2 regions of the Peribacillus sp. B2I2 genome follow, and region 1 is predicted to be linked to the other one. Evidence: predicted binding sites of a transcription regulator. Region 1 holds the regulator's gene; the other holds the start of a gene.
The links. Region 1 encodes NrdR, which represses ribonucleotide reductase genes. Its sites were predicted from a motif close to AACACNATATATNGTGTT; they were not measured.
Positions count from the first base shown of each region.

Region 2: a site for NrdR is predicted at 1,407-1,424, ahead of ABIE66_RS18045 (vitamin B12-dependent ribonucleotide reductase). Genes of this name have one in related genera too.

Region 1 covers NZ_JBGCCB010000001.1:4,015,936-4,019,363, reverse strand. The annotation lists gene ABIE66_RS19870 (glyceraldehyde-3-phosphate dehydrogenase) at 1-399, shown strand, start outside; gene speD (adenosylmethionine decarboxylase) at 755-1,135, shown strand; gene nrdR (transcriptional regulator NrdR) at 1,381-1,842, shown strand; gene ABIE66_RS19855 (replication initiation and membrane attachment family protein) at 1,907-3,319, shown strand; gene dnaI (primosomal protein DnaI) at 3,306-3,428, shown strand, end outside.
Region 2 covers NZ_JBGCCB010000001.1:3,661,644-3,665,071, reverse strand. The annotation lists gene ABIE66_RS18055 (rhodanese-like domain-containing protein) at 1-133, opposite strand, end outside; gene ABIE66_RS18050 (lipoate--protein ligase family protein) at 348-1,184, shown strand; gene ABIE66_RS18045 (vitamin B12-dependent ribonucleotide reductase) at 1,575-3,428, shown strand, end outside.

The DNA.
Region 1 (3,428 bases):
AAAGCCATCTCCCTGGTGTTGCCTCAATTAAAAGGCAAACTTCATGGAATGGCGATACGCGTACCGACACCTAACGTATCTCTAGTCGATCTTGTTGTGGACCTAAACCGTGATGTCACGATTGATGAAGTGAACCAAGCGTTCATCGACGCTTCGGAAAATGAACTTAAAGGAATCATGGAATTCACGATGGAACCTTTAGTTTCCAGCGATTTCAAAACTAATCCTCACTCTGCCATCATCGATGGTTTGACAACGATGATGATTGGGAACAGGAAAGTGAAAGTCCTGGCTTGGTATGATAATGAGTGGGGTTACTCCAACCGGGTAGTGGACCTTGTGAAATTAGTTGCGTCCGAGTTGAAAAAAACTTCAGAAGTCGAGTTAACAGTAAAATAATGAATATAAACGGGCCTGCTAAAATTTTTTAGCGGGCTATTTTTCATTCATTGATCAATCAATTCTGGCGGTTTTAAGGCGTTGAATAAACCCGAAAACAGTAATCTTCCTCAAATTTGACCCTTCACTATAACCCTATTACATTTAAAGTTTATCTTTCCAAAAATTTAATTTGGAGTTGCAAAAAAAATTCAAACCATATATACTATGAATCGTGAACTTCTTCAAAAGCGGTTTGCATGATGGCTACTTAAAGGGTTAGGACCTCTTTGGACTAACTTTCCCCCGTGGTAGTTATCAGACTTAATTTTTAATCATGGTAAGGGGGAAGCTTAATATGGAAACAGCTTACACTATGGAAACTATGGGTAGACATGTCATTTCTGAACTTTGGGGTTGTGACTTTGAAAAACTGAACAATATCGATTTAATTGAAAAGATTTTTGTTGATGCTGCTTTGAAATCAGGTGCAGAGGTAAGAGAAGTTGCCTTTCACAAGTTTGCTCCACAAGGAGTTAGTGGGGTTGTCATCATTTCTGAATCACACTTAACGATTCACAGTTTTCCAGAACACGGCTATGCTAGCATTGATGTCTATACATGCGGTAACTTGGATCCGAATATTGCGGCAGATTATATTGCAGAAGCTTTGAACGCGCAAACACGTGAAAACATAGAATTACCACGTGGATTAGGTCCTGTACAAATGAAAAAAGCCAATATAAGTGCCCTATAAAAAAACACGTATACACAGAGATGCCATGGGTGCATCTCTTTTTTAATTTTATAGGGTAAGATAGCCATGAACAAAAAGACTTTGATAAAGGTGCTTCAAGTGCATGACAAAAAGTGCCTACTGCTGGAAGTTACACTTTTTACTTGTACTGGCCGTTCCTTTTAATATAAGATTAAGGTAGAAAAGTAATTCCTTGGGGAACATTTAGATAGGGGAGTCCTACATAAAATACGGAGCTGATAATGATGAAATGCCCATCATGTCAATATAACGGAACAAGAGTGCTCGATTCCAGGCCAGTCGATGAAAGTAAATCGATTCGACGACGCCGTGAATGTGAGGCATGTGGTTTTCGATTCACGACATTTGAAAAGGTGGAGGAAACACCTCTTATTGTAGTGAAAAAGGGCGGGACACGGGAAGAGTTCAGTCGTGATAAAATCCTGCGTGGCTTAATCAGGGCTTGCGAAAAACGTCCGGTTCCCTTGAAAGAACTAGAGCAAATTACCAGTTATGTAGAAAAAGAACTGCGCAATCAGGGCATAGCGGAAGTGAAAAGCGACAGTGTCGGCGAAATGGTGATGGATAAGCTGGCAGAAGTCGATGAGGTGGCCTATGTTCGGTTCGCATCCGTCTATCGGCAATTTAAAGACATCAATGTCTTTATCGATGAATTGAAAGATTTAATAAATAAAGAAAGAAAGTAGAGCTGAAGATTTACTTTGGCTCTTTTTTCACTACATCTTTTGAAAGGTTTGAATGGAGATGTCAATGCATTGGCAAGAATTGCTCCCAGCGGATTCATATTTGGTCTCATCTGCGGGGCTGCTTCATGATTATGATCGGAAAATACTGACCCGACTATATCAACCTCTTATTGGACCTATCTGTATCAGCCTTTATATGACGTTGTGGAGTGAGTTGGAGGAAAACAGGCTATGGTCGGAAACCTCCTCACACTATCAATTAATGAATACCATCGGCCTTAAGTTAGGTGATATTTACGAAGCACGGCTTTTACTTGAGGGAATCGGTTTGTTGAATGTATATAAGAAATCGGAGAATGACACGAAGGAATTTATCTATGAGTTAAACCCGCCGCTTTCCCCCCAGCAATTTTTCACGGATGGAATGCTGAATATCTACTTATACAAAAAAATAGGTAAAGTACAATTCAACCGGTTGAAGAGATTCTTTTGTGATGATCATATCTTAACGGATCAATATGAAAGTGTGACTAAATCTTTTGCGGAGGTATTCTCATCAGATCACTTGGACTCTTTATATGTAACGGATGAAGCGAAAAATGAATGGAAACCGATGCCTGAACAGCAATTCATCGATCGGGCGGATGGCGTCGAACCAACGGGGTTTGACAACTTATTTGATTTTGAACTTTTATTTGCCGGGATGAAATCCTCGATCGTACCGAAAAAGGCCTTTACCCCGAAAATAAAAAGTACGATTGCCAAGCTTGCTTTTTTATATGGCATTGATCCGCTTGAAATGCAAAAACTAGTAATGGATGCCGTTTCATTGGATGATGAGATCGATGAGGAAATGCTTAGGAAGGCGGCGAGGGACTGGTATCAGATCGAACGGCAGGCCGATATGCCTTCCCTTGTCAATCGCGTGCAGCCGATCCGTGAACGGACACAAAAAGAAGAACCGAAAACGCAGGAACAAGAGCTGATCCGTCATTTGGAGACGATTTCTCCAAGGGAGCGGCTGATGCAATTGTCAGGCGGTGCTGAGCCATCAAGCGGTGATTTGAAAGTGGTGGAGGGCGTGATGATCAATCAAAAGCTGAATCCGGGTGTCGTCAATGTCTTGATTGAATATGTCATGCTCAAAACGGATATGAAGTTCACGAAGGGCTATGTGGAAAAGCTGGCAGGCCATTGGGCACGGCTGAAGGTCTCCACGGTCATCGAGGCGATGGAACTGGCTAAAAATGAACACCGGAAATATCAGGACTGGGCTCAAGGAAGCAGGAATGTTGCGAAGGGCGGCCGGAAAAAGACGATACGGGAAGAAGTGGTTCCGGAGTGGCTTGAGAAAAAAGAAGAAGCACCGCAGGAGCAGAATGCGGATCAGCCTGAATTGAATGCCCAGAAACGTGAGCTTCAGGAGAAATGGAAGCAGTGGAAAGCTGGAGGTGAAATGAACGATGGAAAAGATTAATAGATCCCTTAATAAATTGGCCAATACAAACCAATTTCAAGAGCGTTATGAAAAGCTGAAACAGGAGATTTTTGAAGACGAACAGGTGCGGTTATTTTTGAATGCCAAC
Region 2 (3,428 bases), 350 kb from region 1:
GCACTTTTCTGTAGTTAGCGATAAATTCGTCCTGTGTTAATGTTTTAACGATTTTACGCTGGCGGTACCAATTAAAAAGTGAATACGCAATAACCACTCCCAAGATGATGAGCAGTGTATATAATAATTCCAAACATTAAAACTCCCTTCTACCTTAACGAATACAGACAATACTTATTATATAATTGCTTTACTTAATAATCAAAAAGAATTTTCATCAAATTCTTTATCGACTTGATAGCACTTTCTTTTTTAGAGTGTTAAAGTCTGTTAAACTACTACATGTGAGTTTTTTGTGGGGTATAACGGAATTACTGAAAAACAGTCTATTGAAACGAGGGTTTAGGATGACTAAAGAAAAATGGGGTTTTATAGATTCTGGAAATTGTTCACCGGCTTTTAATATGGCGATGGACGAAGCGCTTTTAAATTGGCAAAGCAAAGGGGAAATTCCGCCAATCATACGCTTTTATGGTTGGGATCCAGCGACATTGTCGATTGGTTATTTTCAAAAGGCAGAAGCGGAAATCGATATGGAAGAGGTCAAAAGGCAAGGCCTCGGTTTTGTTCGCAGACCAACAGGAGGGCGAGCGGTGCTGCACGAGCATGAATTGACTTATAGCGTAATCGTTCCAGAATCCTATCCGGGAATGCCAACTACCGTTACTGAAGCATATCGTGTCATATCTGAAGGAATATTAATGGGGTTCAGGAATCTTGGATTGGATGCTTATTTTGCTGTGCCTCGAACCGAGCAGGAAAAAGCGGCTTTAAAAGCGCCCAAGTCTTCCGTCTGCTTTGATGCTCCAAGCTGGTATGAACTGGTCGTTGAGGGCAGGAAGGTCGCTGGCAGCGCACAAACCAGGCAAAAGGGCGTCATCCTTCAACACGGGGCCATTTTGCTTGAACTTGATGATGAAAAGCTCTTTAGCGTATTTAAATTTTCAAATGACAGGGTTAAAGAGAGAATGCAAAAAAACTTAAAAAACAAAGCTGTAGCCATGAATGACATTGCCGGAAGAAAGATTACCATCCCCGAAGCGAAAGTTGCTTTTGAAAAAGGTTTTGCCGAAGGACTATCGATCGATCTAGAACCATACGTCCTCACTGAACAACAATTGCTGGAAGTGAAGGCCATTGCAGAAAGCAAATATGAAAGCGATGAATGGAATTTCATGAGATAGAAGAAGCAGAATAATTAAAGTGGAAAATAAAAAAGTTTTTTCAGATTTGTTTACCAAATAAGCTATTCCTTGCAGGAATAAGTCCTAAAAGGGATGGGGAAAAAGCAAGGTCCAAATTAATTGAAATCTGATGAAAAATTATTGTAAATCGACATTTTCCTCCCTTTTGCTAACTATATTAATTGATTTATCGTTTGACAAAATTAAAAGTCATTCAAAACAAACACAATATATAGTAGTTGAAATATTTAATGCGACACTATATGTTGATTTTTGAGTTTCGCTATGATAAATTTAGGGTACTTGTTAAGCGAAACGGACATGTAAGGCTACATATAGATTTTTGCGGCGGCAAGAACGGATCTTGAAACATATAAAGGAGAGGGAATTATGTCGGTTGTAATAAAAGAAGCTTTAAAGGTTGATCTAGAAAGGTTGAATAAGGATATTTCTTTATTTCCCCAGGTTCACCCTGTAACGGCTGATATGAAAATGGCGCATAAGGGAGTGTCCCGTCTAGTCATGCTTGACCGCTATTCTTTTAAGGATACTGAAAAAATCACACTCTCGGCAGGCGATTTCGTAGTGTTGACGATCAAGGAAGATCCGAAATTCCCAGCACGGGGTCTCGGTCACATCGTTGAAATAGATTGGGAAACCAAAAAAGCCAAGGTATTGGTGGATGAAGAATTCCGCGGCGTATTGGATAATCCGGAAGAAGTGGAGACGGGGATTGTAAACCGTCCGCTGGATATTATCGAAAAACCGCTTGAAATATACTATGAACAAATTGCGAAACGTAATGCAACAGGCTTGGCTTCAGTGGAAACCACTGAAGAAAAAAGAACGGAATGGTTCAATAAATTCTATGAAGAATTAAAGAACCTTAATTTTGTCCCGGCAGGTCGAGTATTATATGGTGCGGGTTCCAATACGGATGTTACTTATTTCAACTGCTATGTGATGCCATTCGTACCTGATTCACGTGAGGGAATTTCAGAACATAGGAAACAAGTGATGGAAATCATGAGCCGCGGCGGCGGAGTGGGTACGAACGGATCGACATTGCGTCCAAGGAACACTCTGGCAAAAGGGGTAAATGGAAAATCCTCGGGTTCAGTGTCATGGCTTGATGATATTGCGAAATTGACGCATCTTGTTGAACAGGGCGGTAGCAGACGCGGTGCGCAAATGATCATGCTCGCTGATTGGCATCCTGATATTGCAGAGTTCATCATCTCTAAAATGCAAAATCCAAGGATCCTTCGTTATCTAGTGGAAAACACTAAAGATGAGGCCATCAAGAAATATGCGACGGATAAATTGAAATTCACGCCGCACACCGAACAGGAAACGGCTATGTATCAAGGAATCATCAATTATAAAGAGATTCCTGGTCTAGGTGGATTTAGCGAGAAAATCATTAGGGATGCAGAGGAAAAGATCCGTACAGGCGGAACGTACAGTGTCCATAATTCCGATTTTCTAACTGGCGCCAACATTTCGATTTGCTTAACTAAGGAATTTATGGAAGCGGCAGAAAAAGATGAGGAATACGAATTGCGTTTTCCTGATGTTGAAAGCTATAATGCCGAAGAAATGGCTATTTATAATGCCGAATGGCATAATGTCGGTGATGTTCGCGAATGGGAGAGAATGGGTCACAAAGTTCGTGTTTACCGTAAAATCCGGGCTAAAGAGCTTTGGAACTTAATAAACATTTGTGCAACATATTCTGCTGAACCAGGTATTTTCTTTATCGATAATGCTAATGAAATGACGAACGCCAAAGCATACGGTCAACAGGTCGTAGCTACGAACCCATGTGGCGAACAGCCATTGGCCCCATATTCAGTATGTAACCTTGCTGCTGTCAATTTGGCTGAAATGGCCGATAAAGATAACAAAACCGTTAATTTCGAGAAACTTAGGCAGACCGTCGAAGTCGGTGTGCGTATGCAGGACAATGTCATTGACGCAACTCCTTATTTCTTGGATGAAAACAAAAAACAGGCACTGGGCGAGCGACGGGTTGGACTTGGTGTAATGGGTCTGCATGACCTGTTGATCTACTGTGAAACGGAATACGGATCTGAAGAAGGAAACATCCTGGTCGACAAGGTGTTTGAAACGATTGCGACTACGGCTTACAGGGCATCCGTGGAACTTGCTAAAGAAAAAGGCAGTTTCCCATTCCTGATCGGATCAAATGATAAAGAAACCGATGAGCTTAGAACGCGTTTC